DNA from 2 places in the Pararhizobium sp. PWRC1-1 genome. Region 1 is predicted to be linked to the other one. Evidence: riboswitches for the same ligand, from Rfam matches in the RefSeq annotation. Region 1 holds a riboswitch; the other holds the start of a gene.
What was found. Region 1 has a riboswitch for S-adenosylmethionine ahead of ACP7E0_RS07550 (O-succinylhomoserine sulfhydrylase). Riboswitches for the same ligand answer to the same signal wherever they lie in the genome.

Region 1 (10,480 bases):
GGCGTGGTGGGCAACCCGCACCGAGGCGAGCACAATGGCAAAGACCAGCACGACCGCACCGATTAGCGCCGCCACCTGTCCGGCATCAAGCAGAGCATGTTCGAACAGGAAGCCGGCAACGGCCATTACGACCGAAACACCAAGCAGGACTTCGGACTTGAAGATGGAGAACAAACGGGCGCCTCGCGAGCAGCGGAAGGGGTTCAACGAAGTATAGGCGGCAGGCGGCGCTTTTCAATCGGACGTGCGGGACCGGGCAGAGAACAAAACAGGATTATTTTCCTCATACGCTTTACTATAGACCGCATTTTGGCTAATCTCAGGGGAGAAATAAGGTGGCGGCAAAAAGCCCCAACGCACAGAAAGCATAACGCTTCACCGCCTGCAGGATGCGCAATGATGTTGTCACATGACCGGATCTGGAGTGCCATCGATGCACTCGCCGAGCGGCATCAGCTGTCGCCCTCGGGTCTTGCCCGGCGGGCGGGACTTGATCCGACGTCCTTCAACAAATCCAAGCGGCATTCCGCCGACGGGCGCGAACGTTGGCCGTCGACAGAATCACTTGCCAAAGTGCTCGACGCCACCGGCTCGACCATCAGTCAATTCATGGAATTCCTGCGGCCCGAGCCTGCTTCCGGATCCATGCCGGAAGGCGCCTTTCCACCGCAGATAGGCTCCATACCGCTGCTCGGTTTTGCCCAGGCGGGCGCTGGTGGCTTTTTCGACGATGGCGGCTTCCCTGCCGGACAGGGCTGGGATGTCGTCGATTTCCCCGCCCCACCGGCTGCCAAGGCCGGCGTCTATGCATTGGAAATCCAGGGTGACAGCATGTTGCCGCTTTATCGCGACGGCGACGTACTGATCGTCGAACCCGGCGCGCAGATCCGCCGTGGCGACCGCGTGGTGGTCAAGACGGCCGGTGGCGAGGTGATGGCCAAGGTTCTGGTGCGCCAGACCCCGCGCAGCATCGAGTTGCTCTCGCTTAATCCCGAGCATCCGAACCGTACATTCGAACTCAACGAGGTCGAATGGATAGCCCGTATCATCTGGGCAAGCCAATAGGACAGTTTTCCTGATGACGCGGCATCTGCTTACCATCGGCGGCGGCGTTGCCGGAATTGCCCTGACCGTCGCCCTGCTGGTAACGGGCGCTTCGGTCATCCAGGGACGGCAGAGTGCCGATGCCCCTGATTTCGCACTGGAAACGCCCGATCTGGCTGATGTGCCCGATCTTGGTAACGACGCGACGAGCACGGACGATGCGCAGGTGCCGCTCAACGCCACCGACAGTTCCGGCGATGATGGCACAGGCACAGTGGAGCCGCAGGAAAAATCCGTGCGCGATATTGCCCCTGAACAATTTGGCCTTCCAGCAGAGGTGACAACACAGCCGCTGGAACGCATCGAACCGCGCATGCCGTTGTCCCAGACCATTGCGAGGCCAGAGCCGCTCCCCACCGTCCTGCGCCATCCCGTCGCGCTGTCGGCCGGGCTGATCCAGTTCGGCGGGCGGTTGTTGCAACTGGACGGGATCCTCCCGCAAAAGGCGGATCGGGTCTGCGGCGACGCGGGAAAGACGTGGCCCTGCGGCGTGATCGCGCGAACTGCCCTTCGCAATTTCATCAGGTCTCGCGCGCTTCTGTGCAATGCACCGAAAAACGGCTGGCAGGGAACCTTGACCACGACCTGCCGCCTCAACAATGCCGACCCGGCTGCATGGCTGGCCGAAAGCGGTTGGGCGGAGGTCTCAGCGGGATCGCCGCTGGCCGCCAAGGTGGAGGCTGCCCGCAAGGCCCGGCTCGGTTTCTTCGGAGACGATCCCCGGACTTTCGACACGACCACGGCGCCGGCTGAAACGCCAACACCCGGGGATGCGGATACCGGTGTTGATATGACCGATCAGGGCTTGTAGACCACGGCGACGGTTCATACTTCACAACACCGGCACAGCAACACGGATAGGTCATGCCCGAAACAATGAGCCATCATGAAGCCCTCATCTACGTCATGGTGATGATGTCAGCCGTCGATACTGCCATGACCGATACCGAACTGGAACGCATCGGCAGGCTGAGCAGCTTCCTGCCGGTGTTTGACGGTTTCGACCATGCCCATCTGATACATGCGGCGCGCGAATGCACGGCCCTTCTCGACGGCCCGGAGGGGCTGGATATCGCACTCGAAGTCGTGCGCGAAGCTCTTCCCGCGCGTCTCTACGACACGGCTTATGCGCTGGCAGTCGAGATTGCCGCCGCCGACCTTTCGATCCGCCAGGAGGAAATCCGGCTGCTGCAATTGCTACGCGACCGGCTGGGCCTCGACAAGCTGACCTGTGCGGCAATCGAACGGGGCGCCATGGCTCGCTTTCGCAAATAAAGGCCGCTCTTTTCCGCTTCACGCCAAAGTGCATTCACGCCGATCGCCGTCCCGATAGAATGGCCGTTCGCGAGACGAGGATGGGGAAGACATGACGGTACAGATATTCGGCATCGGCGAACCGGCCTGGCGCCTGACTTTTTTTGCCGCAATCTTCCTGTCGCTTGCTGTACTCGAACTGGCTCACCCCCGGCTGGATCGCCCGGAACTGATGCGCGCCTTGAAAGCACGGCGCTGGTTCACCAATCTGTCCATCCTGGTCCTGTCGTCTCTGATGCTGCGGGTGATCTTTCCGGCAGCCGCCACCGGTGTTGCCCTGTACGCAGACGCGCACGGATATGGAATTTTGCCGATGCTCGGGCTGCCACCGTTCGTCAGCGGTGTCCTCGCTTTCGTCATTCTGGACTTCGCCATCTGGCTTGAGCATGTGGTCTTTCACAAGGTGCCGCTGTTCTGGCGCATCCACCGGGTGCACCATGCCGACACCGGGCTGGATCTGACAACGGGACTGCGCTTCCACCCGCTGGAAATCCTCCTGTCGATCCTGTGGAAATCGGCAGTCATTATGGCGATCGGCGCACCGCCGGTCAGCGTGCTGATCTTCGAGATCGTGCTGAATGGTGCCGCGATGTTCAACCACGCCAACATCAGGCTGCCCGCACGCGCCGACTGCATGCTGCGGCGGGTCATCGTTACGCCGGACATGCACAGCGTCCATCACTCGGCCGAGCCATCGGAGACAGATACGAACTACGGCTTCAACCTTTCCATCTGGGACCGGCTATTTTCAACCTATCTGGCCCGCTCGAAGCATCCCCCGGAAACCATGCAGATCGGACTTCAGCCCTATCACAGTCCTGTTCCCGCCAAGCTGTTTTGGTCGTTGCTGATGCCGTTTCGAAAGATCTAGCGGCAAAGCGTCAATAGATGCTGTCGGGAAAATACCGCAGGTAAATCTCGTTGAGACGGCCCTTGCGGGACAGTTCCAGCAGGGCGTGATCGATCGCCTGGGTCAGCGCTGAATCGCCCTTGCGGTTCATGATCGCCAATCCCTCGCCGAGAAAACGTTGCGAGAAATAGGCGCCGTCGATGAGCGCACAACAATTGGCGGCATCGCTTCCGGCGACCCAGAAGGACAGTTGCATACCGTCGGAAAAAACAGCGGCGACGGCTCCCTGTTTGAGCGCGGCCAGCATCGCCTCGCGGCTTGGGAAAGACTGCGTTTGGAGTTTGGGGAAAAACGCCTTCAGCATCGCCTCGTGCGTGGTGCCGGCAACTGCGCCTACCGGCTTTGCAGCCAGCGCCGCAACGGAAACATCGCGGCCGATGGCCTGGCGATTGGCTGCGAACCGGGCCGGGAGCTTCATGAACGCCCGGGAAAAGGCAAACCGCTGCCGCAATTCCGTACTGATGCCAATGCCGGCGATAACCGCCTCTCCTTGTCCGTCGACCAGGGCCGGCTGGAGTTCGGGAAAGGTCACCGCCTGGATCTGGCATTTGGCCTCGATCTCGAGTTCGCGGCAGATCTCGCGCACCAGATCCACGTGAAAGCCGGCGAGCTTGCCGGATTGGTCGACGAAATTGAACGGCGGGAAATCAACAGTGGTGAGGAACCGCAGGCGCGCCAATCCGCTCAGGTCAGGCTTGGCAATGCGTTCGCGCGCATCAAACAACAGCGGTAGATCATGAACACCATTTGCCGCACGGGACGGAGTTGTAAATTGTGCAACCAGAAACAAGCAAAACGCGAATGCCCCATAGAATTTTAGAGATGCACGGAAGGCACGTATCATTATGATCATTCCCGGGATGAGGTAAGGGATATTGCCGCTGGCGCGGCAACGGGGATTGCATGCGTCTGGCAGGATATCCGGACAATTCCGGCATGGCTACCGCGAATGACCTGCCGGTGGGGCGATCAAGGCCTGATACCGCTGCGGGACGGTTTTCGGCGGCGCTCAAACAGGAAGGTTCCCTGCTGCTGCAGATGGGCATCGGCAAGCCTTCGATCGCCCGGGCGATGCTGCTCGCCGACAGCCACGGCACAACCGTCGAGGAGGAGCTGCTGGCCTCCGGCGAGATCGACGAAACCATCTATTTCGAGGCGCTTGCCGAGAAGCTGGGGCTTGAGTTCATGCCCGTGATCGACGCTGACCGGGTCCACGACCTGTCCACCCTGGACTGCCAGATCGCAAGCCCGAATGTGCTGCGCGTTTATCATGCAAGCCGTCCTCCAGTCACGGTGATCGTTCCCTCGTTATCCAGGCTTGCCGAGATCGCCGACCGCTTGAGGTGCGCACCGCTGCTGCGCCAGTCGCTGGCTGTCTCGACCCCGTCGGCCGTACGCCAGGCAGCCTGGCAGACGGGCCGTCTGCGCCGGGTTTCAGCAACGACGCGTGCGCTTTTCGAGACGAGCCCGCTGCACAGTGCCCGCATCACATTGTGGGGAAAACAGGGATTTTACATCGGCATCGTTGTTTGCGCCATGCTTGCGGCAGCTGTCGTGTTGCCGCTCATCAGCGTGATTGTTCTGCATATGGTGCTGACGCTGTTTTTTTTCGCCAATTTCCTGACCCGGCTCTATGCGCTCGCAAGCGCCTTCCGGCGGAACCCGGTGGAGCGCACGGCGAAAGCGGATGCGCCAGCCGGACCGCTGCCGGTCTATTCCGTGCTCGTTGCGCTCTACAAGGAAGAAAGCATCGTAGCCCAGCTCGTCGGTGCCCTCGACCAGCTCGACTGGCCGCGATCCCGGCTCGATATAAAACTGATCTGCGAAGAAGATGACGTGCAGACGCTGGCAGCACTTGCCACCCTGCCGCTGGCGCCTGAATACGAGATCGTGCTGGTGCCGGTTCATCAGCCACGCACCAAGCCGAAGGCGCTCAGTTATGCGCTTCCCGGTGTTCGCGGTACTTTTGTGACGGTCTATGATGCCGAGGACCGGCCGCATCCTCGCCAGCTGCGCGAGGCCTATGCCGCCTTTGCAGCAGCACCTGAGCATGTCATCTGCCTGCAGGCGCCGCTGATCATCACCAATGCGCAGAACTCTTGGCTCAGCGCATTGTTTGCGGTGGAATATGCCGCGCTGTTCCGGGGACTGTTGCCGATGCTGTCGCTCACCGGTCTGCCATTGCCGCTTGGCGGGACATCCAACCATTTCCGGACGGCGGAGCTGAAGCAGATCGGCGGCTGGGACCCTTACAACATGACCGAGGATGCGGACCTTGGTATGAGACTGCACCGGTTTGGCTACCGTTCCCGCGTCATCTCCCTGCCGACCCTGGAAGAAGCGCCGGCGGCGCTGCCTGTCTGGCTCGGACAGCGGACCCGCTGGTTCAAGGGCTGGCTGCAGACGTGGCTGGTGCTGATGCGAAAGCCTGCGCATCTCGGCCGGGAGATGGGATGGCCGGCTTTTGCCGTTTTCCAGGTCCTCATCGCAGGCATGCTGCTTTCCTCGCTCAGCCACCCGGTTGTTCTCGGCTTTCTGGTCTATCTGACATGGCTGATGGTGCAGGGCGGCGTAACGGTGGACGGATGGATGGCCTTCTGTCTGTTCATGATCGATATCGTCAATATCTTCGGCAGCTATGCAGTCTTTGTCTGTCTTGGGCTCAACCGGATGAATGTAAGCGAAAAAAGGTCCGTCGGCTGGCGCTGGGCGTTCGTGCCGCTCTGTTGGCTGGTCATGTCGCTGGCCGCCTGGCGGGCGTTGCTGGAACTTCGCAACAATCCGTTTTCCTGGAACAAGACGCCGCATACGCCTGTCGGTACTGCGCAGACAAAAGACAGGAATATAGCCCCGCTGGCCCCACTCTATTTGGTGGATGAGCTTTCCGGCGAAAAATAAAGTGTATCCCCCTCGACCGGCGGCGCATCAATGTCGAGGGATGGCTCCAACACAGGCGTGAAGACTTCGTCCTGATAGTGTTTCAAGACGCGTTCAATTTTATCATAACGCATCATCATGGCGATGATTTCAGGAAGCATGCCGTCACGGAACTCATCTGTCGCGCTGAAGAACTGGAATTCGTTCGCCAGCTCGTCCTTCAGCCGGTCGCGTTCTTCTTCCAGCAGGATGTACTTTGTGGATTTTGCCATGATCGGAACGGCGTTTTCCTCATGCAAGGTGTATCCGCCAATATTATCCGAAATAAAGTGGAGCGGGTAGCGGGAATCGAACCCGCACGATCAGCTTGGGAAGCTGACAAGCTACCACTACATCATACCCGCCTTGCGGCCGAGGTTTCCACCAAGCACGGCTGCCTGTCAAGGCGGCAGCCGGTTTTCCGGGCGGAATTTACTCCGAGCGGAAATGCTTGGAGAGTTTCAGGCCTTGGGCCTGGTAGTTGGAACCGAGACCGAGGCCGTAAAGGCCTTCCGGACGCTCCATCATGTGTTCGTAGACCAGACGGCCGACGATCTGGCCATGTTCGAGGATGAACGGCACTTCGTGGCTGCGGACTTCGAGCACGGCGCGGCTGCCTTTGCCACCGGCCGAGACGTGGCCGAAGCCTGGGTCGAAGAAGCCGGCATAGTGGACACGGAATTCGCCGACCAGCGGATCGAACGGCGTCATTTCGGCGGCATAGAGCGGCGGCACATGCACCGCTTCGCGCGAGACGAGGATGTAGAACTCGTCGGGATCGAGGATCAGTTCGTCGCGACCGCGGCTGTAGAGCGGCTCCCAGAAATCGAAGATGCCGTGCTCGGCCTTCTTGTCGACATCGATGACGGCGGTGTGGTGCTTGCCGCGATAACCGATCAGGCCATCGGCACCGGTGCCCTTGAGATCGATCGAGAGCGCAATGCCGGCCCCGGATACGTTGGGCTTGTCGCTGGCGACCAGCACGTCGCTTTCATGCAGTGCCAGCACTTCGGTTTCGGTGAGCAGCGCATGGCCGATGCGGAAGCGGATCTGCGACAGGCGCGAGCCGCGCCGGACGATGACCGGGAAGGTGCGCGGGCTGATTTCGAGATAGAGCGGGCCGGAATAGCCGGCCGGGATCTTGTCGAATTCCTGGGCGCGATCGGTGATGACGCGGGTAAAGATGTCGAGACGGCCGGTCGAGCTTTTCGGATTGGCCGACGCGGACATTTCCGGTGAAAGATCGAGGCTTTCCATCAGCGGCACGATGTAGACGCAGCCGGTTTCCAGCACCGCCCCTTTGGAGAGATCGATGACGTGCAGCTTCAACCGGTCGAGCTTGTCGGCCACCAGATGACCGGGACCGGGCATGAAGCTGGCGCGCACACGAAAGGCGATCGAGCCCAGACGCAGGTCAAGACTGGCCGGCTGGATCTGGTCGGCATCGAGCTTTGCCTCGCTTTTCAACCGTCCCGCATCAAACAGCGCAGCAATGGCGCGATCGGCTAGAATGCCTGTGGCCCTGGTCATTTCCATCGTCCTCTTTGCCGCAACCGGCACGTCATAACCCAAATTGTCCCTGTGACATATCTTCTTGTTCACGGGAATTGACGCAAGCGCGGCTAATCAGTAAATACTGACTTATCCCGTGGTGATTTGGCCGGTCGGCTTGCAGCCACGTAAAACAAATAGCTAAAAAGGCCGGGTTTGAAACCGGCTTGCTTTACGCGGCCGGTTTTTTTGTTTTGAAAGAGACAATCGATGAGCAACAATTGGCGCCCCGCGACACAGCTCGTTCACGGCGGCACGACCCGTTCAAACCATGGTGAAACCTCCGAAGCCATCTTCATGACGCAAGGTTTCGTCTACGACAGCTCGGAAGCAGCGGAAGCGCGCTTCAAGGGCGAGACGGACGGCTTCATCTATGCCCGTTATGGCAGCCCGACCAACGACATGTTCGAAAAGCGCATGTGCATGCTGGAAGGCGCCGAAGATGCGCGCGCCACGGCATCCGGCATGGCTGCGGTTTCCGCCGCAATCCTCTGCCAGTTGAAGGCCGGCGACCATATCGTAGCGGCCCGCGCCCTGTTCGGCTCCTGCCGCTGGGTGGTCGAAACGCTGGCGCCGAAATACGGCATCGAATTCACGCTGATCGACGGGCGTTTTCTGGAAAACTGGGAAAAGGCCGTCAAGCCAAACACCAAGGTGTTCTTCCTCGAAAGCCCGACCAATCCGACGCTGGAAGTGATCGATATCGAAGGCGTCGCCAAGATCGCCAATCAGATCGGCGCCAAGGTCATCGTCGACAACGTCTTTGCAACACCGCTTCTGCAGAAGCCGCTGGAACTCGGTGCCCATATCGTCGTCTATTCCGCTACCAAGCATATCGACGGTCAGGGACGTTGCCTCGGCGGGGTGATCCTGTCCGACAAGGAATGGATCAACGAACACCTGCACGACTATTTCCGCCACACCGGCCCTGCACTCTCGCCGTTCAATGCCTGGACGCTGTTGAAGGGCATCGAGACACTGCCCTTGCGCGTGCGCCAGCAGAGCGAGAATGCATCGCGCGTCGCCGACTTCCTCGCCGAGCAGAGCCAGGTCGCTAAGGTGATCTATCCCGGCCGCAAGGACCATCCGCAGGCCGATATTATCGCCCGGCAGATGAAGGGCGGCTCGACGCTGGTTTGCTTCGAGTTGAAGGGCGGCAAGGAAGCGGCCTTTGCGCTGCAGAACGCGCTGGACGTGGTGCTGATCTCCAACAATCTCGGCGATAGCAAGAGCCTGATCACCCATCCGGCAACGACGACACACAAGAACCTTTCGGACGAAGCCCGCGCCGAACTTGGCATTTCGCCGGGCACGGTGCGCTTCTCGGCCGGGATCGAGGACAGCGAAGACCTGATCGAGGATTTCGCCCGCGCCTTGAAGTCCGTTCAGGCCTGATTTTCGGATTGTGTGAAACGCCCGTGTCCTGCCGGATGCGGGCGTTTTTCTATACCTGGGTTTCTCGCCTGAAGCTCGCCCGTGCCAGCATGATGCGCGACAGGGCTGTATAGAAACAGACGAGTGCGAAGATCACCGCGATCTCGCAAAACCATTCCGGGAATAGGCAGAAGGCCAGGAAGACGCCGATCGTCTCGGTCGCCTCGGCCAGCCCTGTAGTGAAATAGAGCGACTTTGCGCCGCGCGCATCCGTCGAAAGACCGCGTTTTTCAACCATGATCGAAAAGGCGAGGAAGCTGGCGCCGTTGACATAGAATGATAGCAGCAGGAGCCCGCCTGCAACGCCGTTCTCATAAGGGTCGGCAAGGATGAAAGCGAACGGGATAAGACCGTAGAAAGCGAAATCGAGCACGATATCGAGGAAGCCGCCGAAATCGGTTTTTTGGGTCGCACGCGCAACCGCGCCGTCAAGCCCATCGCAAATCCGGCTGGCGCCGATCAGAACGAAAGCCCAGACATAAGCATCGAGAACAATGGCGATTGCGGCCGCCAAGCCGATCACGAAACCCATAATGGTGACCGTGTTCGCCCCGATACCACGCACTGCCAATTCTTGGCCTGCACGATCCAGCCAAGGGTCGAGCCGCTTCCTGAAATGACCGTCCAGCATGCTGTGCCCTATCCAGACAGTTTACGCTGTCCATTATTCTTGACGAAACCATCTTGCTGTAGAATATCGCCTATGGACTTGAAAAGGGTTTGCATATGTACCGCGCGCTGACACGCGACATCGAGGTGACCGTCGAGCCTTATTATCTGGAGGAGCAATCCGATCCGGATGACAGCCGCTATGTCTGGGGCTACCGGATCCTGATCTCGAACCTGTCCGACCAGACCGTGAGGTTGATGACGCGCTACTGGCACATCACCGATGAAAACGGCCAAGTGGACGAGGTCAATGGACCTGGCGTCATCGGTGAGCAGCCGGTTCTCAACCCCGGCGATACCTACGAATATTCTTCCGGCTGCCCGCTCGATACACCATCAGGCGTGATGTTCGGCCATTATTCGATGGAAACCATAGAAGGCGAGTCCTTCACTGTCGATATCCCCGCCTTCTCGCTGGATTCGCCCGGCCAGAACCGGACGCTGAACTGAGGGCCGCAGCGTCTTACTGCGGCTTCACTTCCGTTGCCTCGAAGCTGTAGGTCGTCGAGCAGAACTCGCAGTTGACCGACACCATTCCGTCCTCGGCCGCATGATCGATATCATCCTGGCTGAGGCTTGCCA
Region 2 (10,480 bases), on a different contig from region 1:
CCTTCGTTCCATGAAGATGGAAAGGACGAGTAAAACCAGAGCCAGAAGCACGATGATCAGTGCAACCCTGCGCAAAGGATTGCCGGCTGGCGGCGCCGGCACAGGTTCGCTTGACGTTTCTTCAGAAGCCACGGATCGTTCCTTTGACTGTCGGTGCTTACGCAGCAGGATTGGCGGGATAGACGACGCGGCTGCTCCGAATGAACAGCGAGCGGATCTTGTCCCAGAAATTGCCCCCGAGGACGAAGAAACTTGCAAGGAACATTAGATCGCCGAGCAACTGGAGCTGCCACATGTTCGGGCGAAGTTGGGGCCACAGCGCATCCAGATACGGCTCCAGCGAGGCCGAGATCAGCGGGATACAGAACATCACGAGGCCGAGATTGTATCGCGCCCGGCTGATATGGGTCTCCGTCGAGAGACGGAAGACGCCGAAGATCTTCCTCTTGAGCTCTTGGAAGCCGGCCTTGCCCATCACCGCAATAACAAGCAGCAGAAGGATCTTGTTGACGATGAAGATCACCCCCGTGATGGCGGCAATCCTTGTACTTGGCACACCCGCCCATGCTGCGATCGGCACGCAAAGCCACATGGCTATGGCGACGCAGACAAGGACGATACCGAGCTTGAAACGCCAGGCCGGTGCTTGCGGCGCGACATTCTCTTCCAATTGAACTGACATTTTCCTCATCCCCTCCTGAAGCGTCGATCGCGTTGCCGACCAGCGCTGCTCCCGCTCTTTTCCCGTCAAAACGATTATAAATCGCAAGTTAGGCTTTTAGTATATGAGAAAATGCAATTCGCCGGGCTGAAGCCGGTCGAGGATCAGTGGCCGACACATTTCGTGTCGCCGAGGGGCCATCCGCCCCTTCTATGTGCAGCAGGATCAAAGATCCAGATCGTGGTTCGAACGCCGGGCGGCAAACCGGCGTCGTCCAGCGTGGTGCATAGGTAACGTGCGAACCCCGCCGAATGATAGGTGTCGGGCTGTACGTCTACCCACAAGACGTTATCACGGGCGCCTTCCAGGAAACCCTTTCCACGCCTCTCTTTTGCTGAATTGCTTCCAAGGCGTGAGTTTGCCAGGTGGCAAGCTCTTCGGCGACCAGGGCTTGGCATAGGAGCGTGCTGGCGCAGGCGGCAATACCGAGGAATCTAGGCATCATGGACCACCCCATGTTCTGCACGATTTTAGCAGATGTGGCCTCTAAGGGGAAGGAACCCGCTGCCAGGTTGATAAGTTCCGTTTGATGCGGATAGCCGCCACTTCGTAAAAAATCATCCCCGCAAATCCCCGCCCTCAAAACCCGTGCCATACTTCTCCCCGTCCCACCACGGATACACCGGTTTGCGTTGCCGGCGAGGCGGGGCCGGTGCCCGGACGGTTTGGCGGAACGCGCGCAAAATCCCCGGGGCTGCGTGAAAGGCGGTTCTCCTCCGGTTCGTGAAAGCGGACTGGGCGTGCCGGGTGGTCACACCGTCCTTGGACGGTCCAGGGCTGAACCCCGCCGTATTGAAAGGCCTGGCGGATAAGCGGCCGGGCCGGGGCATTGGAGGCTTTCCCGTCAAAAAGGAAAGCGCAGAAGAACCTGAGAAGCGCGGCAAAAGACACCGAAACGGGGCACATCGCGTGTCACCTACTATTACCTACCTGAGGCACCCGATGTGCCCCGGCCAACCTGTTCTTTGAAAACCCACGGCGAATTTTCGCGCGTGGATGGAAGGCGTGGAGCATCTTTTGTGCCCAGAAGCCCTCCCCACCTCCGTCATGTCAGCCCTCCGTGGCGGGGATCCAGCGGCGCGAAGTCCTTCGCGCCAAAAGACAAGCCAGCGTCAGGGCAAGGGTTCTTTCGCTGCGCTGCAGCGGGGCATGTTGTTCGAGTACGACGGACAGTGGGAAAGCAGTTCGGCATGAAACACTGTTCCCGGAGCACGTCACCCACTGAACGGTGACGCGACAACCTCTCCCGCATGCCGGAAAAAAGGGTGAGACGATCCTCCCAGCCACGCTAGGACCGCCCCACCCGCCGCTTGCGGCAATCGCCTCCGCCCTTTTGCTTTTAGGGAGGAAGACGCCGATTGCCGCGCGACATCGTTCAGCCCGCTCAGCCCCGGCTTTGGCTGAGCGCCGCGACCCGTCCGTGCCAGACGACCAGGCAGGGCACGACGACAAGTTCCATGCCGAGGCCAAGCACATGCCCGGCCGACGGCACGCCATCGACATACAGCGAATACAGCCGCGCCAGCCCGCCGCTGAACGTTAGGATCGCCAGAAGCCGGATGCGCTCGGCCTTCGTCTCGATCGCCGGAATGCAGCTGTACCAGGCGATGCCGAAGGCAAGGAAAACCCCGGACAGGAACCGCACATGGCTGCTGAGATCCGTAGGCGGGGTCTTTTCGCCGAGAAACCCAGGTCCCATCACCACCCCGCACAAACCGGCAAACACCGGCAGCATCGCAAGAACCGCGATGGTCGCCTGCAGCAGGCGCCGCTGCCGGAAATCGGCCGGGCTGATCTGATAGGCAAGACTGGGCATCGCGTTTCCTCCTGAAGTCATCAGGGGTACGGACGCGGGCGCGGCCGAGTTTCAGCACCCCGAACACATAGGCGTGAACACAACACTTAGTAATTCACTTAACTATCTCTTGCGCCCACCATCACACCATGATAGTTAGGCATATGCTTAACCAATCGAACCAGCTCGATCTCATGTTCCAGGCGCTCGCCGATCCGGCGCGGCGCATGATGGTGGACAGGCTCTGCCGCGGATCCGCCTCGGTCAGCGAATTGGCCGGCCCGCTCACCATGTCCCTGCCCTCCGTCATGCAGCACCTGCAGGTGCTGGAACTGAGCGGCCTCGTCCAATCGCAGAAGGTCGGGCGGGTCCGCACCTGCACCATCGACCGGGAGGTGCTGAGCCTTGCCGAACAATGGATCTCCGACCGCCGCGCCCTGTGGGGCCGCCGTCTCGACGCGCTGGGGGAGTATCTCGCTGAAAATCCTGAAGACCCCGAAACCATCAAAACCGAAACATCACCAGGGAGTACAAAATGACCGACCGCAGCGTCACCCATGCCACCTTCGTCATCGAGCGCGTCTACGACGCCTCGCCGGCCCGCGTCTTCAAGGCCTTTTCCGACCCGGCCGCCCGCAACCGCTGGTTCGTCAAGGCCGACAACTGGCCGATTGCCGAATACACCTTCGACTTCCGCGTCGGCGGCCGCGAGACCGGCCGGTTCAGCCCGGATGGCACGATGATGGTCTATAACGAAACCATCTATCACGACATCGTGCCGGACAACCGGATGATCTTCGCCTATTCGATGCTGATCGGCGACAAGCGCATTTCCTCGTCGCTCGCCACGGTGGAACTGAAGGCAGAAGGCACAAAGACCCGGCTGTTCTACACCGAACAGGGCGCCTTCCTCGACGGCCTCGACAAGGTCGCCGACCGCGAAAAGGGCTGCCGCGACCTCTACGAACAACTGGCGCTGGAGCTCGAACGCAGCGCTGCCATTGCCTGACCCCAGCAGCCAAACAAGGAGAGTGTGATGAGCGAGCGTTCAATACATCATTCGACCATCGTCATCGAGCGCACCTATGACGCATCGCCGTCCCGCGTTTTTGCCGCCTGGTCAACACGTGAAGCGCTGCTGCGCTGGGGCAATCCGGGCGATGGCTGGGATCTTGCCTATGACCACTTCGACTTCAAGGTCGGTGGCGGTGATATCAACCGCTTCGGCCCGAGAGGTGGCCCGACTTTCCGCAACGAGACCACCTACCTTGACATCGTGCCCGATGTGAGAATTGTCTCGGCCAGCAGCATGACATCAGAGGGAAAGCACATTTTTGCCAGCCTGATCACGGCCGAATTCATCCTTGCCGGCAAGGGCTGCCGCCACATCGTGACCGAACAGGGCGCGTTCCTCGACGGCCACGACAAACGGGCGAACCACGAGGCAGGCTGGAGTGAAATGCTCGACAAACTCTGCATAGAACTCTTGCGCCCGCAGGTTGCTGCCTGACGTTGTCACCAAAGGAAGGAAACCGTCATGGCCCCACATTCGGTCACCCACGCCACCTTCACCATTGTCCGCCACTATGATGCCTCCCCCGACCGCGTCTTTGCCGCCTGGGCGCAGAAGGACCGCAAGGCCCCGTCGTACGCCAGCCATGCCGGCTGGAGATCGCAGGACTTCACCTTGGATTTCCGCATCGGCGGCCGCGAGCACCTGTCGATCGCCGCCCCCGATGGGGTCGTGCATACTTTCGACGGGCAATATCAGGACATCGTGCCAAACGAGCGCATCATCTACAGCTACGACATGCACCTGGATCGCACGCGGATCTCCGTCTCGCTGACCACGGTCGAACTGAAGGCAGACGGCACCGGGACGAAGCTGATCTTCACCGAACAGGACGCCTTTCTCGACGGCCATGACACTGCCAGACAGCGCGAAACGGGAACGCGTTCCCTGCTCGACAGTCTGGCAGCATTTCTAGCGACCGGCGATCCGGACTGACAGAAAGCATCCTTGCGGCGCCCGTTTCATGGACATCGGCGCCGCATATTGATTCGCGCACCAACAGGCGCTATCTAAGCATTCGTGGTGATTTGGCCGGCCGGCTTGCAGCCACGTTAAATAAGTTGCTAAAGGGCCGTGCGTGCGCAAGCAAGCGGGCCCGGTAGCGACTCTGTCGTTGCCGGTTTTTTTGTGCCGGCAAGTTCATATCCCGCTTGCTCGTAGACCAGAGTGTTGCCCATGCCGATCAAGATTCCCGATACGCTGCCCGCCTTCGAAACCCTCGTCAAAGAGGGCGTGCGGGTGATGACCGAAACTGCGGCGATCCGTCAGGATATCCGGCCGCTGCAGATCGGCCTGCTCAACCTCATGCCGAACAAGATCAAGACCGAAGTGCAGATGGCGCGCCTTGTCGGCGCCTCGCCGCTGCAGGTCGAGTTCTCGCTGATCCGGCTGGGCGGCCACAAGGCCAAGAACACGCCGGAAGAGCATCTGCTCGCCTTCTACGAGACCTGGGAAGAGGTCAAGCACCGCAAGTTCGACGGCCTGATCATAACCGGCGCGCCAGTGGAGACGCTGGATTACGAGGACGTGACCTACTGGAACGAGATGCGTGAGATTCTCGACTGGACCCATACCAACGTCCATTCGACCCTGAACATCTGCTGGGGCGCGATGGCGGCGATCTACCATTTCCATGGCGTGCCGAAATACACGCTGAAGGAAAAGGCTTTTGGCGTCTATCGTCATCACAATCTCAACCCGTCCTCGCCCTATCTCAGCGGTTTTTCCGATGATTTCCAGATCCCGGTATCGCGCTGGACCGAGGTCCGCCGTACCGATATCGAGAAAAAGCCGGACCTCGAAATCCTGATGGAATCCGAGGAAATGGGCGTCTGCTTCGTGCATGAAAAGGCGGGCAACCGGCTCTATGTCTTCAATCATGTCGAATATGATTCGACCTCGCTATCGGACGAATATTTCCGCGATGTCGATGCCGGCGTGCCGATCAAGATGCCGCACAACCATTTTCCCCACAATGATCCGACGCTGACGCCACAGAACCGCTGGCGCAGCCACGCACACCTGTTGTTCGGCAACTGGATCAACGATATCTATCAGACGACATCCTTTGATCTCGCCGATATCGGGAAGGACAGACGCTGACCGCACCCCTCACCATCCGCCCCGTCGAGCCCGGTGACAAGCAAGACTGGCGCCGTCTGTGGCAGGCGTATCTCGCCTTCTACGAGACCACCCTGCCGGAGGACATCTACGCCCTCACCTTTTCACGGCTCTTGAGCGGCGCAGCCCATGAATATGCGGGATTTCTCGCCGTGCTGGATGGCAAGCCCGTCGGCCTTGCGCATTTCCTCTTTCACCGGTCCTGCTGGCACAAGAATTCGATCTGCTACCTGCAGGACCTGTTCGCCGACCCGGACGTGCGTGGACAGGGGATCGGCCGAGCGCTGATCGAGGCTGTTTATGCCCGGGCGAACGCGGAAAAGGCCGAGGAAGTCTACTGGATGACCCAGGACTTCAACGCCAATGCCCGCAAGCTTTACGACCGGATCGCCGATAAGACGCCCTTCATCATCTATCAGAAGACGTTTTGAGACGAATCTGCTTTGTCTCTGCTGCGGAAGGCGCGGCAACGCATGCGGCGGCCGGATGGCCGTAAATTGTATGACTTTTCGGTTGCCGCGATCAGTGAAATGACGCAGTTTGCCGCCTACAGCGCCGCGCGTCATTCATGACGCGCAAAGGTCGCTGTAGCACGTTAAATTTGCTGCATAATTTCCCCTTAAATCGATTCCGATTTAAGGAATTATGCAGCAGGAAGAGTGGAGGAAGAATGGCCGTGCAGACAGAGACTGAAGTGTTCGGCCATATGCCGTCCGGCGAACCCGTGCATCGCATTGTGATCAAGGGCGGCGGCCTGACAGCACATATCCTCACCTGGGGCTCGGTCATCCAGGACCTGCGTCTTGATGGCCATGCGGCGCCTCTGGTGCTCGGCTTCGAGAATTTTTCCGACTATCTCGCGCATTCCCCCTATTTCGGCGCAACGCCGGGCCGCAACGCCAACCGCATCGGCGGTGGGCGGTTTGCCATAGACGGCGTGTCCTATCAGCTGGAATGCAATGAAAAGGGCGTGACCCACCTGCACGGCGGTAGCGACGGCATCGCCAAGCGTCTGTGGAGAGTGATCAAGACGGCGGAGAACCGCGTTGTGCTGCAGATCGTCGATCCCGATGGCCGCGCCGGTTATCCCGGCAATTGCACCATCACCTGCACCTATACGGTCAGCGAAGGCGGCGTCCTCAATGTTCTCTATGAAAGCACCACGGATCGCGCGACGATCTGTAACGTCTGTCAGCACAGCTATTTCAATCTCGACGGCACCGCCGATGCGCTCGGTCACGATGCGATGATTGCCGCCAATACCTATCTGCCGACCAACGAACTGCAGGTCCCGACCGGCGAGATCCGCTCCGTCGAAGGCACGGCGTTCGACCTGCGCGCCATGACCCCGCTGCGCCGTCAGCTGGAAGGCGAAAAGATCGGTTACGACCACAATTTCTGCCTGGCAGAGGCCCGTGGCCCCAAGCAGTCCGTTGCCCTTGTGCGCAGCATCAATTCCGGCGTTTCGCTGGAAGTCCGCACCACCGAGCCCGGCGTGCAATTCTATACCGGCTTCAAGATGAATATAGCCGCGCCCGGCCTCGAAGGCCGCCATTACGGGCCATTCGCCGGCTTCTGCCTGGAAACCCAGATCTGGCCGGACGCGATCAATCACGCCAATTTCCCGCAAGCCGTATTGCAGCCCGGCGAAACCCTGCGGCAGGAAACAGATTACGTCTTCACACGAAGCTGATCGGCGCCGGCTCCTCGTCCACGCCAATACGACGCCTCCCGGCGTGACTGCCACGGAGTACGGACGAATAACCGTGGAACGATCGATCCACCGCTGCGCGGCGTAAGCCGCCCCTCGTTGCCGTCGACCGGCTGCCCCCATAAGTCCAAAGCAAATCCGCTGGGCTTTTGCGGCAAAACCGGATTTGATGCCCTAATCAATGATGCGGCACGAGGAGGACTTGGGCATGGCTGAAACAAGCGGATCGAAGATTGCCCTGGTCACAGGCGGCGGGACCGGTATCGGCCGCGCCATTGCCGAGGCGCTATTGAAAAACGGCTATACGGTCGTCCTTTCAGGCCGGCGCTTCGATATTCTCCAGAACGCCGCGAAGGAGCTGTCCGCCGAGACCGGCGGCACGGCAAGGGCGTTCGCCGCCGATGTCGGTGATCCGCAGGCGGTCGCCACCCTGTTTTCCGCCATCCAACATGATTTCGGCCGTCTCGACCTGCTGGTCAACAATGCCGGCATGGGCCTACCGGCCATTCCGATGGAGGACATCACCTTCGAACAGTGGAACGCGATCGTCAGCGCCAACCTGACCGGCGCATTCCTCTGCACCCAGCAGGCTATGAAGCTGATGAAGGCGCAGACGCCGCGTGGCGGGCGAATCATCAACAACGGCTCGATCTCCGCCTCGACGCCCCGCCCGATGTCGGCGCCCTACACAGCCACCAAACACGCCATCGCCGGCCTCACCAAGTCTACCGCGCTCGACGGCCGCCTGTTCGATATCGCCTGCGGCCAGATCGATATCGGCAATGCCTCGACTGAAATGACATCAAAGATGAGCGGAGGCGTCCTGCAGGCCAATGGCGACATCGCCTCCGAACCGACCATCCCGGCAAACCTGGTCGCCGACGCCGTCGTCTACATGGCCGGACTGCCGCTCGACGCCAATGTGCTGACGATGACCGTGATGGCGACACAGATGCCGTATGTCGGAAGGGGATGATAGTAGGACCTTTTTTGACTGGCGGAGATCGAACAAGCACAGCGACGCAGGATGGCCTGGCAGGAGAAAGTCCTGCCTCACTTCCGCCCTATGGAGCCGCAAGGATCTTGGTTTCCGTAATCGGGAGATACAGCGCGATGCCCACCCGGCGACATTTCCTTATCGGCTTCGTTGCCGCGCCGATTGTGCTGCCGGGACTCGGCCACGCAGCCGGTGCGCCGGCACAGCTGTCACTTACACCAACTTGCATTGACGACGACGATGTGACGCCAGCGCAGACAGAAGGCCCGTATTTTACCCCGCACAGCCCTGAAAAACAGGACTTCGCGAACGACGCACCCGACGGTGAAAGGATGACGCTTGCCGGCCGCGTGCTGACCGAGGACTGCCGGCCCGTCTCAAAAGCGCTGATCGAGTTATGGCATGCCAACGAAAGCGGGCTCTACGACAATGGTGGCTACAAACTCCGTGGACATCAATTCACCGACGATGAAGGGAAATGGTGGTTCGAGACGATCGTTCCAGGGCTATATCCTGGTCGCACCCGGCATTACCACCTGAAAGTCCAACGGCCCGGCGGGAGCGTGCTGACGACGCAACTCTATTTTCCGGGTGAGCCGCTCAATGAGCGCGACCGGATATTCAACGCAACCTTATTGCTCGATGTCAGCCCGACTGACGACGGAAAATTCGGCCGCTACGACTTCATCGTTGCGTAACCCAAGGCTTGGAGAGTCTTTGAAGAAAAAATGGAGCGGGTGAAGCGATTCGAACGCTCGACCCCAACCTTGGCAAGGTTGTGCTCTACCCCTGAGCTACACCCGCTCATCATCCAAGGTCCGGGGGTAGTCGGTGGACCGTGGCGCCGCTGCGTTTGTTGTTTGCTGCGACGACGGCTATATGGCCCAGACGATTTTTAAATGCAACAGGGAAATGACGGTCGGTCCAATAATTTTTTGAAGAAATGTCGCAAGCCCCTGAAAACAAGGCGTTTTGCAGCCTGCTTTCTGTGGAAGATTGCGGTTTTTTGCCCTTACCCGTAAGGAAGACCACTATTTTCGAGCCAGAAGGAAGCCGTCATGAGTGAAATGCAGCCGAAGACACAGGACGAATTGTTCGCGTTTCTCGACGGCCTCGGCATCGCCCACAAGACCATGCAGCACGAGCCGGTTTTCACCGTCGCCGAATCGGTGGCGCTTAGGGACGCCATTACCGGCGGGCACACCAAGAACCTGTTCGTGAAGGACAAGAAGGACAATTATTTCCTGCTCACCGTCGAAGAGAACGCCACGGTGGACCTCAAGACGGTGCACACGCTCATCGGCGGCGCCAGCAAAGTGTCCTTCGGCCGGCCGGAAAAGCTGATGGAATATCTGGGCGTCATTCCCGGCGCCGTCACCGCCTTCGGCGTGATCAACGATACCCATAAGAACGTGAAGATCATCATCGACGAGGCGCTGATGAAGTGCGAGATCGTCAACTGCCATCCGCTGGCGAACGATGCGACGACGTCGATCGCGTCGAAGGATCTGCTGCGCTTTATCGAGGCGACAGGACATGAAGCCCTTGTCTTGAAAGTGACGTCCTGACATACGATCTTTGACGGGAAGACAGTCAGACGGACGAGGATGTCCGCGAGGAGACACGATGAGCGGCAACGACAATCCCTATGCAGCATCCTACGGCAACCAGATGACGGCAACGGCCAGCTATGGCGGCGCCCCTGCGCCAGCGAAAGCTCCGGCAGCGGCGGCCACAGCCGCGTCGGCCGGCGAGCTGATCAAGGAAACCACCACCGCCAACTTTACGCGCGACGTGCTGGAAGCCTCCCGTCAGCAGCCGGTGCTGGTCGATTTCTGGGCCCCCTGGTGCGGCCCGTGCAAGCAGCTGACCCCTGTGATCGAAAAGGTGGTGACCGAGGCACAGGGCCGCGTCAGGCTGGTCAAGATGAATATCGACGATCATCCCTCGATCGCCGGCCAGCTCGGCATCCAGTCCATCCCGGCCGTCATCGCCTTCGTCGCCGGCAAGCCGGTCGATGGTTTCATGGGCGCCGTGCCCGAAAGCCAGATACGCGAATTCAT

Region 2: another riboswitch for S-adenosylmethionine. It lies ahead of metA (homoserine O-acetyltransferase MetA); the one in region 1 lies ahead of ACP7E0_RS07550 (O-succinylhomoserine sulfhydrylase).

The regions. Positions count from the first base shown of each region.
Region 1 is NZ_JAFCXE010000003.1:327,477-337,956, forward strand. Features, by position in the region: gene ACP7E0_RS07500 (calcium:proton antiporter) at 1-126, opposite strand, end outside; gene ACP7E0_RS07505 (S24 family peptidase) at 400-1,065, shown strand; gene ACP7E0_RS07510 (thermonuclease family protein) at 1,079-1,915, shown strand; gene ACP7E0_RS07515 (tellurite resistance TerB family protein) at 1,969-2,379, shown strand; gene ACP7E0_RS07520 (sterol desaturase family protein) at 2,471-3,289, shown strand; gene ACP7E0_RS07525 (transporter substrate-binding domain-containing protein) at 3,300-4,172, opposite strand; gene ACP7E0_RS07530 (glycosyltransferase family 2 protein) at 4,265-6,226, shown strand; gene ACP7E0_RS07535 (hypothetical protein) at 6,193-6,504, opposite strand; tRNA gene ACP7E0_RS07540 (tRNA-Gly) at 6,536-6,609, opposite strand; gene ACP7E0_RS07545 (2'-deoxycytidine 5'-triphosphate deaminase) at 6,677-7,774, opposite strand; SAM riboswitch at 7,883-7,961, shown strand; gene ACP7E0_RS07550 (O-succinylhomoserine sulfhydrylase) at 8,006-9,190, shown strand; gene ACP7E0_RS07555 (CDP-alcohol phosphatidyltransferase family protein) at 9,240-9,860, opposite strand; gene apaG (Co2+/Mg2+ efflux protein ApaG) at 9,956-10,348, shown strand; gene ACP7E0_RS07565 (Hsp33 family molecular chaperone) at 10,362-10,480, opposite strand, start outside.
Region 2 is NZ_JAFCXE010000016.1:1,853-12,332, reverse strand. Features, by position in the region: gene ACP7E0_RS22605 (HlyD family secretion protein) at 1-132, opposite strand, end outside; gene ACP7E0_RS22600 (transporter suffix domain-containing protein) at 158-682, opposite strand; gene ACP7E0_RS22595 (DUF4345 domain-containing protein) at 2,106-2,537, opposite strand; gene ACP7E0_RS22590 (ArsR/SmtB family transcription factor) at 2,681-3,055, shown strand; gene ACP7E0_RS22585 (SRPBCC family protein) at 3,052-3,525, shown strand; gene ACP7E0_RS22580 (SRPBCC family protein) at 3,553-4,026, shown strand; gene ACP7E0_RS22575 (SRPBCC family protein) at 4,054-4,524, shown strand; SAM riboswitch at 4,599-4,676, shown strand; gene metA (homoserine O-acetyltransferase MetA) at 4,765-5,691, shown strand; gene ACP7E0_RS22565 (GNAT family N-acetyltransferase) at 5,688-6,140, shown strand; gene ACP7E0_RS22560 (aldose epimerase family protein) at 6,386-7,402, shown strand; gene ACP7E0_RS22555 (SDR family oxidoreductase) at 7,629-8,396, shown strand; gene ACP7E0_RS22550 (intradiol ring-cleavage dioxygenase) at 8,534-9,115, shown strand; tRNA gene ACP7E0_RS22545 (tRNA-Gly) at 9,147-9,221, opposite strand; gene ACP7E0_RS22540 (prolyl-tRNA synthetase associated domain-containing protein) at 9,476-9,985, shown strand; gene trxA (thioredoxin) at 10,044-10,480, shown strand, end outside.